Linked DNA regions of Tsuneonella mangrovi. The protein of the gene in region 1 interacts with the protein of each later gene in a pairwise test. Links are inferred from orthologs where the notes say so. Each region holds a gene or a part of one and is shown on either strand. Other genes may lie near its edges. The genes, in order: CJO11_RS11180 and groL.

What was found.
Region 2: the proteins of CJO11_RS11180 (region 1) and groL interact in binary tests that used the Escherichia coli proteins (3 or more experiments, as listed by UniProt). The link is inferred for Tsuneonella mangrovi from one-to-one orthologs.

Annotation. Positions count from the first base shown.
Region 1 is NZ_CP022889.1:2,299,476-2,302,791, forward strand. Bases 108-3,106 are described here. They hold CJO11_RS11180 (ABC transporter ATP-binding protein), read left to right. Parts: upstream 108-1,167; coding sequence 1,168-2,046; downstream 2,047-3,106. Other genes in these bases: CJO11_RS11175 (MlaE family ABC transporter permease), read left to right, coding at 108-1,168; CJO11_RS11185 (MlaD family protein), read left to right, coding at 2,057-3,007; CJO11_RS11190 (ABC-type transport auxiliary lipoprotein family protein), read left to right, coding at 3,035-3,106. Also shown: more of CJO11_RS11175, read left to right, coding at 59-107; more of CJO11_RS11190, read left to right, coding at 3,107-3,316. UniProt on the Escherichia coli protein: Part of the ABC transporter complex MlaFEDB, which is involved in a phospholipid transport pathway that maintains lipid asymmetry in the outer membrane by retrograde trafficking of phospholipids from the outer membrane to the inner membrane.
Region 2 is NZ_CP022889.1:1,484,308-1,487,509, forward strand. The notes cover bases 281-3,165. They hold groL (chaperonin GroEL), read left to right. Parts: upstream 281-842; coding sequence 843-2,489; downstream 2,490-3,165. Other genes in these bases: CJO11_RS07225 (MATE family efflux transporter), read left to right, coding at 281-312; groES (co-chaperone GroES), read left to right, coding at 431-718; CJO11_RS07240 (APC family permease), read left to right, coding at 2,653-3,165. In the rest of the region: more of CJO11_RS07225, read left to right, coding at 1-280; more of CJO11_RS07240, read left to right, coding at 3,166-3,202.

The DNA.
Region 1 (3,316 bases):
GTGACGGGGCATTGCCGCGCTTGTCGCGCCGCCGATTTGCCCTCATACGCGTATCCACATGAACGACGGGGCAGAATTTTCCATCGAGGAGGGCGAGCGCGGCCAACGGCTGGTGCTGCGCGGCGCCTACCTTGTCTCGACGATCGGCGCGATCGACCAGGACCTGCGCGCGCTGGTCGGGCCGTATGCGGCGATCGACCTGTCGGGGGTCGAGGAAATCGACACTGTCGGCGCGTGGGTGGTGATGGACCTCGCTCGGGTGACCAGCAGCGAAGTCGTTGGTGCGAGCAACCGCGCCAAGCGCTTGATGGGCGCATTGCATGGCATTGCCGAAGAAGCGAAAGAACTGCCCGAGCAGCCGCCGTTCTTCCAGCAGGTGTTCGCCACCGTGGGCGAAAAGGTGTTCGCGGGGTTCGACGGGGTGCTTTACGCCCTCTCGTTCCTCGGCGGGTTCGTGATGGCGATGGGTTCTTTGCTCCGCCATCCCAGCCGTTTCCGGGTGACCGCGCTGGTTCGCCAGTTCGAGCTTGTCGGGGTCAACGCACTCGGGATCATCGGCCTGATGAGCTTCCTCATCGGGATCGTCATTGCGCAGCAGGGGGCAGTGCAGCTCGAGCAATTCGGCGCCGAATCGCTCACCGTAAACCTCGTCGGGCGGATTACCCTGCGCGAGCTGGGCGTGCTGATGACCGCGATCATGGTCGCGGGCCGCTCCGGCTCGGCGTTTGCCGCACAGCTCGGCACGATGAAGCTGACCGAAGAGATCGACGCGATGCGCACGATCGGCATTTCGCCGATGGAAGCGCTGATCGTCCCGCGGGTCATGGCGGTAACGCTGATGATGGTCCTGCTGGGCTTTTATTCGTCGGTCGTCGCGATCATTGGCGGGGCGACCGTGTCCGACGTCTCGCTGGGCATGCCGTTCACCACTTTCCTGATACGAATCAAGGAAGTGGTGCCGATCACCGATTTCTATGTCGGGATGATCAAGGCACCGGTGTTCGGCCTGATCGTGGGGCTGACGGGCTGCTTCCAGGGGATGCAGGTCGAGGGCAACTCCGAAGACGTCGGCCGCCGCACGACCAAGGCGGTGGTGATTGGCATCTTCGTGGTGATCGTGCTCGATGCGTTCTTCGCGGTGTTCTTCACCCAGATCGGGTGGTCGTGATGACCGCGCAAGAAGCCACCGTACAGCCGCACGAGGGGAGGGCACACGCGCGGTTTCGCGGCGAATACCCGATCATCGTTGAAGGGCTGACCAACAGGTTCGGCGAGCAGGTGGTCCACGAGAACTTGTCGCTCAAGGTCCGCCGGGGAGAGATCCTCGGGGTGGTCGGCGGCTCGGGCACCGGCAAGTCGGTGCTGATGCGCTCGATCATCGGGCTGCAGATTCCCGACGAAGGCGAGATCGAAGTGTTCGGCCAGTCGATCACCGGCCACGCCCCCGATGAGGTTCTGGGCCTGCGCGACCGCTGGGGCGTGCTGTTCCAGGGCGGGGCGCTGTTCTCGACCTTGACGGTGGGCGAGAACGTGCAGGTCCCGATCAAACAGTTCTTTCCCGATATCGAGCCCGGCCTGCTCGACGAGATCGCCCGCTTCAAGGTGATGCTTTCGGGCCTGCCGGGCGACGCCACGGCGAAGTATCCGGCGGAGCTTTCGGGAGGCATGAAGAAGCGCGCCGGCCTTGCGCGGGCGCTGGCGCTCGACCCCGAACTGCTGTTCCTCGACGAGCCGACCGCCGGGCTCGACCCGATCGGCGCGGCGGCGTTCGATCGGCTGACCCGCGAGCTGGCCGATACGCTGGGCCTGACTGTATTCCTCATCACCCACGACCTCGATACGCTTTACGAGATTTGCGACCGGGTGGCAGTGCTGGCCGACAGGCGGGTGATCGCGATCGGCACGATCCCCGAGCTTATCGAAAGCGACCATCCGTGGATCGAGGAATACTTCAACGGTCCGCGCGGTCGCGCGGCGAAGGCCAGCCACGTGCGCGCTCGCGAAAACGGCAAAGCGATGGACAGCGCCCCGGACAAGCGGGCATAGGAAGGACCCAATGGAAACACGGGCCAATCATATCTGGGTCGGGGCGGTCACCCTGTTCCTGCTCGCAGCTGTGGCGGTGTTCTTCGTCTGGCTCGCCGGAATCAACAAGGGCAGCCAGAAGGATTACGACATTTTCTTCAAGCAGTCGGTCGCCGGCCTTGCCAAGGGGTCGGAGGTCAGCTTCGCCGGCGTTCCCTCGGGCCAGGTCAGCCAGATCCAGCTGTGGCACAAGGATCCCGAATTCGTCCGCGTGCGGATCAAGATCGACGACGACGTGCCGATCCTCGTCGGCACTACCGCGACGATCCAGGGCTCGTTCACCGGGGTTTCGACGATCCTGCTCGACGGTGCGCGCAACGGCGCTCCGCCGATCGATTGCGACACCACCGCGTGCCCCGAAGGCGTTCCGGTGATCCCGCCCAAGCCCGGCGGGTTCAGCGAACTGCTCGCCAACGCGCCGCTGCTCCTCGAACGGCTGGCGACGCTGACAGAGCGGCTGACCGAGCTGTTGTCGGACAAGAACCAGGCCTCGATCGCCGGAATCCTCGCCAACACCAACAAGATGAGCGCCGACCTTGCCAGCGCCACCCCCGACGTGAAGCGGACGCTGGCCGAACTGCAGGTGACCTTGCGGCAGGGCAGCGAAGCGCTCGATTCGTTCCAGACGGTGATGAATTCGACCAACAACCTGGTGAACAAGGACGGCGAGAACCTCGCCGACCAGCTGCGCAAGACGCTCAAGTCGGCCGACGAGGCATCAAAGGCGCTCACCGCCACGCTCAACGACACCCAGCCCGCCGCGCGCGAGCTGTCCGAAAGCACGTTGCCCGCCGCCGATGCCACGCTGCAGGACCTGCGCAAGACCAGCAAGGCGCTGCGCGAGATGACCGAACAGCTCAAGCAGCAGGGTGCCGGCAGCCTGATCAGCGGCAAGCAACTGCCCGACTACAAGCCGCAATAGAGGATGGCCCACGTGAGGAACTCGCCCATGACCAGCCGCATCGCCCGCCTCGTCGCCGCGTTCGCTCCGGCGTTGCTGCTGGCCGGGTGCGTCAGCCTCGGCGGGGCAAAGCCGCCCGCAAGCCTGCTGACGCTAACCCCCGTTACGCTCGCGCCCGCCGGGGCGACGATCAGCGGCAGCGCCGCGCAGGCGTTGGCGGTGGCCGAGCCCGAGGCAGCGGCCAAGCTTGCGGTCACCCGCGTGCCGGTGCAGGTCGACGCGACCAGCATTGCCTATCTCAAGGGCGCGCAGTGGGTCGACCAGCCCGCC
Region 2 (3,202 bases), 810 kb from region 1 along the record:
GCGATGGCGGCGTTCGCGGTACGCTTCATGACGGTCGCCGCCGGCTTCCAGCTGTTCGACGGGATGCAGGCAGTGACCGGCGGAGCGCTGCGCGGCTTGCAGGATACCCGGGTGCCGATGGCGATCGCGCTGATCGGATACTGGGTGCCGGGCCTCGGCGCGATGGTCTGGCTGGGATTCTATACGCCGCTTGCCGGGACCGGGATCTGGCTCGGCCTGCTGGTCGGGCTGGTGGCGGTTGCCGGATCGCTGTTCTTCCGCTGGACCCGGCGCGCCCGTTTCGGACTCCTGCCAAGGCGCGATACGGCGTAAAATTTCTTGCTCGCGCGGCCTTGACGGCCACCTGAACGCTGCACATATGCGCCCCGCTGGCACTCTCCATGCGGGAGTGCCAATCGCGATCATTTTACTCACGAGAGAGGTCACAGACATGGCATTCCGTCCGTTGCACGACCGCGTTCTTGTCCGGCGCATCGAAGCCGATTCCAAGACCGCCGGCGGCATCATCATTCCCGACAGCGCACAGGAAAAGCCGAGCGAGGGCGAAATCGTCGCCGTCGGTTCGGGCGCCCGCGCCGAAGATGGCAAGGTCACTCCGCTCGACGTCAAGGCGGGCGACCGCGTGCTCTTCGGCAAGTGGTCCGGCACCGAAGTCAAGATCGACGGCGAAGACCTGCTGATCATGAAGGAAAGCGACATCATGGGAGTGATTGGCTGAAGGCCGATCACGCACACCCCTGCGAAAGCAGGGGTCTCGTGCCGCTGAATTGAACATTCGAGGGGTCGCGTAGGCCCCATGCGATCCCAGCTTTCGCTGGGATGATGAAACAGGAGAAACGAAAATGGCAGCCAAGGACGTGAAATTCTCGCGCGACGCGCGTGAACGCATCCTCAAGGGCGTGGACATCCTCGCCGATGCAGTGAAGGTCACGCTCGGCCCCAAGGGCCGCAACGTCGTGATCGACAAGAGCTTCGGCGCACCGCGCATCACCAAGGACGGCGTTACCGTCGCCAAGGAAATCGAACTCAAGGACAAGTTCGAGAACATGGGCGCGCAGATGCTGCGCGAAGTCGCCAGCAAGACCAACGACCTCGCCGGTGACGGCACCACCACCGCCACGGTGCTGGGCCAGGCGATCGTGCGCGAAGGCATGAAGTCGGTCGCTGCGGGCATGAACCCGATGGACCTCAAGCGCGGCATCGACCTCGCGGTTACCAAGGTGGTCGAGAACCTCAAGGGCCGCAGCAAGGACGTGGCCGGTTCGGCGGAAATCGCCCAGGTCGGCATCATTTCGGCGAACGGCGACAAGGAAGTCGGCGAAAAGATCGCCGAAGCGATGGAGAAGGTCGGCAAGGAAGGCGTGATCACCGTCGAAGAGGCGAAGGGTCTCGAATTCGAGCTCGACACCGTCGAAGGTATGCAGTTCGATCGCGGCTACCTCAGCCCGTACTTCATCACCAACCCCGACAAGATGACCGTGGAGCTGGAGAACCCCTACATCCTGATCCACGAGAAGAAGCTGTCGAACCTGCAGTCGATGCTGCCGATCCTCGAAGCCGTGGTCCAGAGCGGTCGCCCGCTGCTGATCATCGCCGAGGACATCGAAGGCGAAGCGCTGGCGACCCTCGTGGTCAACAAGCTGCGCGGCGGCCTCAAGGTCGCAGCGGTCAAGGCGCCGGGCTTCGGCGATCGCCGCAAGGCGATGCTGCAGGACATCGCAATCCTGACGCAGGGCGAGATGGTTTCCGAAGATCTCGGCATCAAGCTCGAGAACGTTACGATCAGCATGCTCGGTGAAGCCAAGCGCGTCCAGATCGACAAGGACAACACCACCATCGTCGATGGCGCCGGTTCGGCCGACGACATCAAGGCCCGCGTCGGCGAAATCCGCGCGCAGATGGAAACCACCACCAGCGATTACGACAAGGAAAAGCTGCAGGAGCGCCTTGCAAAGCTCGCCGGCGGCGTTGCCGTGATCAAGGTCGGCGGTGCATCCGAAGTCGAAGTGAAGGAGCGCAAGGATCGCGTCGACGACGCTCTCCATGCGACCCGCGCTGCGGTCGAAGAAGGCATCGTCCCGGGCGGCGGCACTGCGCTGCTCTATGCCACCAAGGCGCTCGATGACCTCAACGGCGAGAACGACGACCAGACCCGCGGGATCGACATCGTCCGCCGCGCGCTTCAGGCGCCGGTGCGCCAGATCGCCGAGAACGCCGGCCATGACGGCGCGGTTGTCGCCGGCAAGCTTGTCGACGGCGGCGACGAGACCATGGGCTTCAACGCGGCAACCGACACCTACGAAAACCTCGTGAGTGCCGGCGTGATCGACCCGACCAAGGTCGTGCGCACCGCGCTGCAGGATGCGGCTTCTGTCGCCGGCCTGCTGATCACCACCGAAGCGGCGATCGCCGAGAAGCCGGAAGACAAGGCTGCCCCTGCAATGCCCGACATGGGCGGCATGGGGGGAATGGGCGGAATGGGCTTCTAAGCCCGAACTGCCTCACGGCCGAAACAACGACGGGCCCGGCGGGAGCGATCCTGCCGGGCCTTTCCTTTTACCGGCCCCGATTGGATCGCACGACCCCAAGATATTATAAGAATTGACATTTTTTTCAGACCCGTCACTCTCTGTCGCCGGGGGTATTGGGGCGATGGACGAAACCGGCAAACCACCGCGCGTCGTTGGCAAATTCGGCGCAACGCTGATGAGCATCAACGGAATGATCGGAGCGGGCATCTTCGCACTGCCAGCACTGCTCTATTCCACGGTCGGCAATTTCGCACCGTGGCTGTTCCTGATTTTCGGCGTGTTGTTTGGCTGTGGGACTTTGGTCGCCGCGCGCTTCGCGATGATGTTCCGCTCATCCGGTGCAGCGCAGCTGTGGACCCAAGTGGCATTCGGCCCGCTGGTCGGCTTTCTCGTCGGATGGCTACTGATCCTGGCGATGGCAGCGGGGCGCGCAGCGACGCTCTATGTGCTGGTCTCCTATCTTGCGGTGATTTTCCCGGCGATGGGCGATCCGGCAATGCGGGCGCTGACGCTCGCGGTACTGCTTGCAGCGCTGACAGCGATCACCACTTCGGGCATGAGCAAGAGTGTTGGCGGGTTAGCGGTGGGCACCGCGCTCAAGCTCGCTCCGATCGTACTTTTGTGTATGTTCGCCTTCGCCAGGGGCGGGATCGCCACCCATTTCGAGTTGC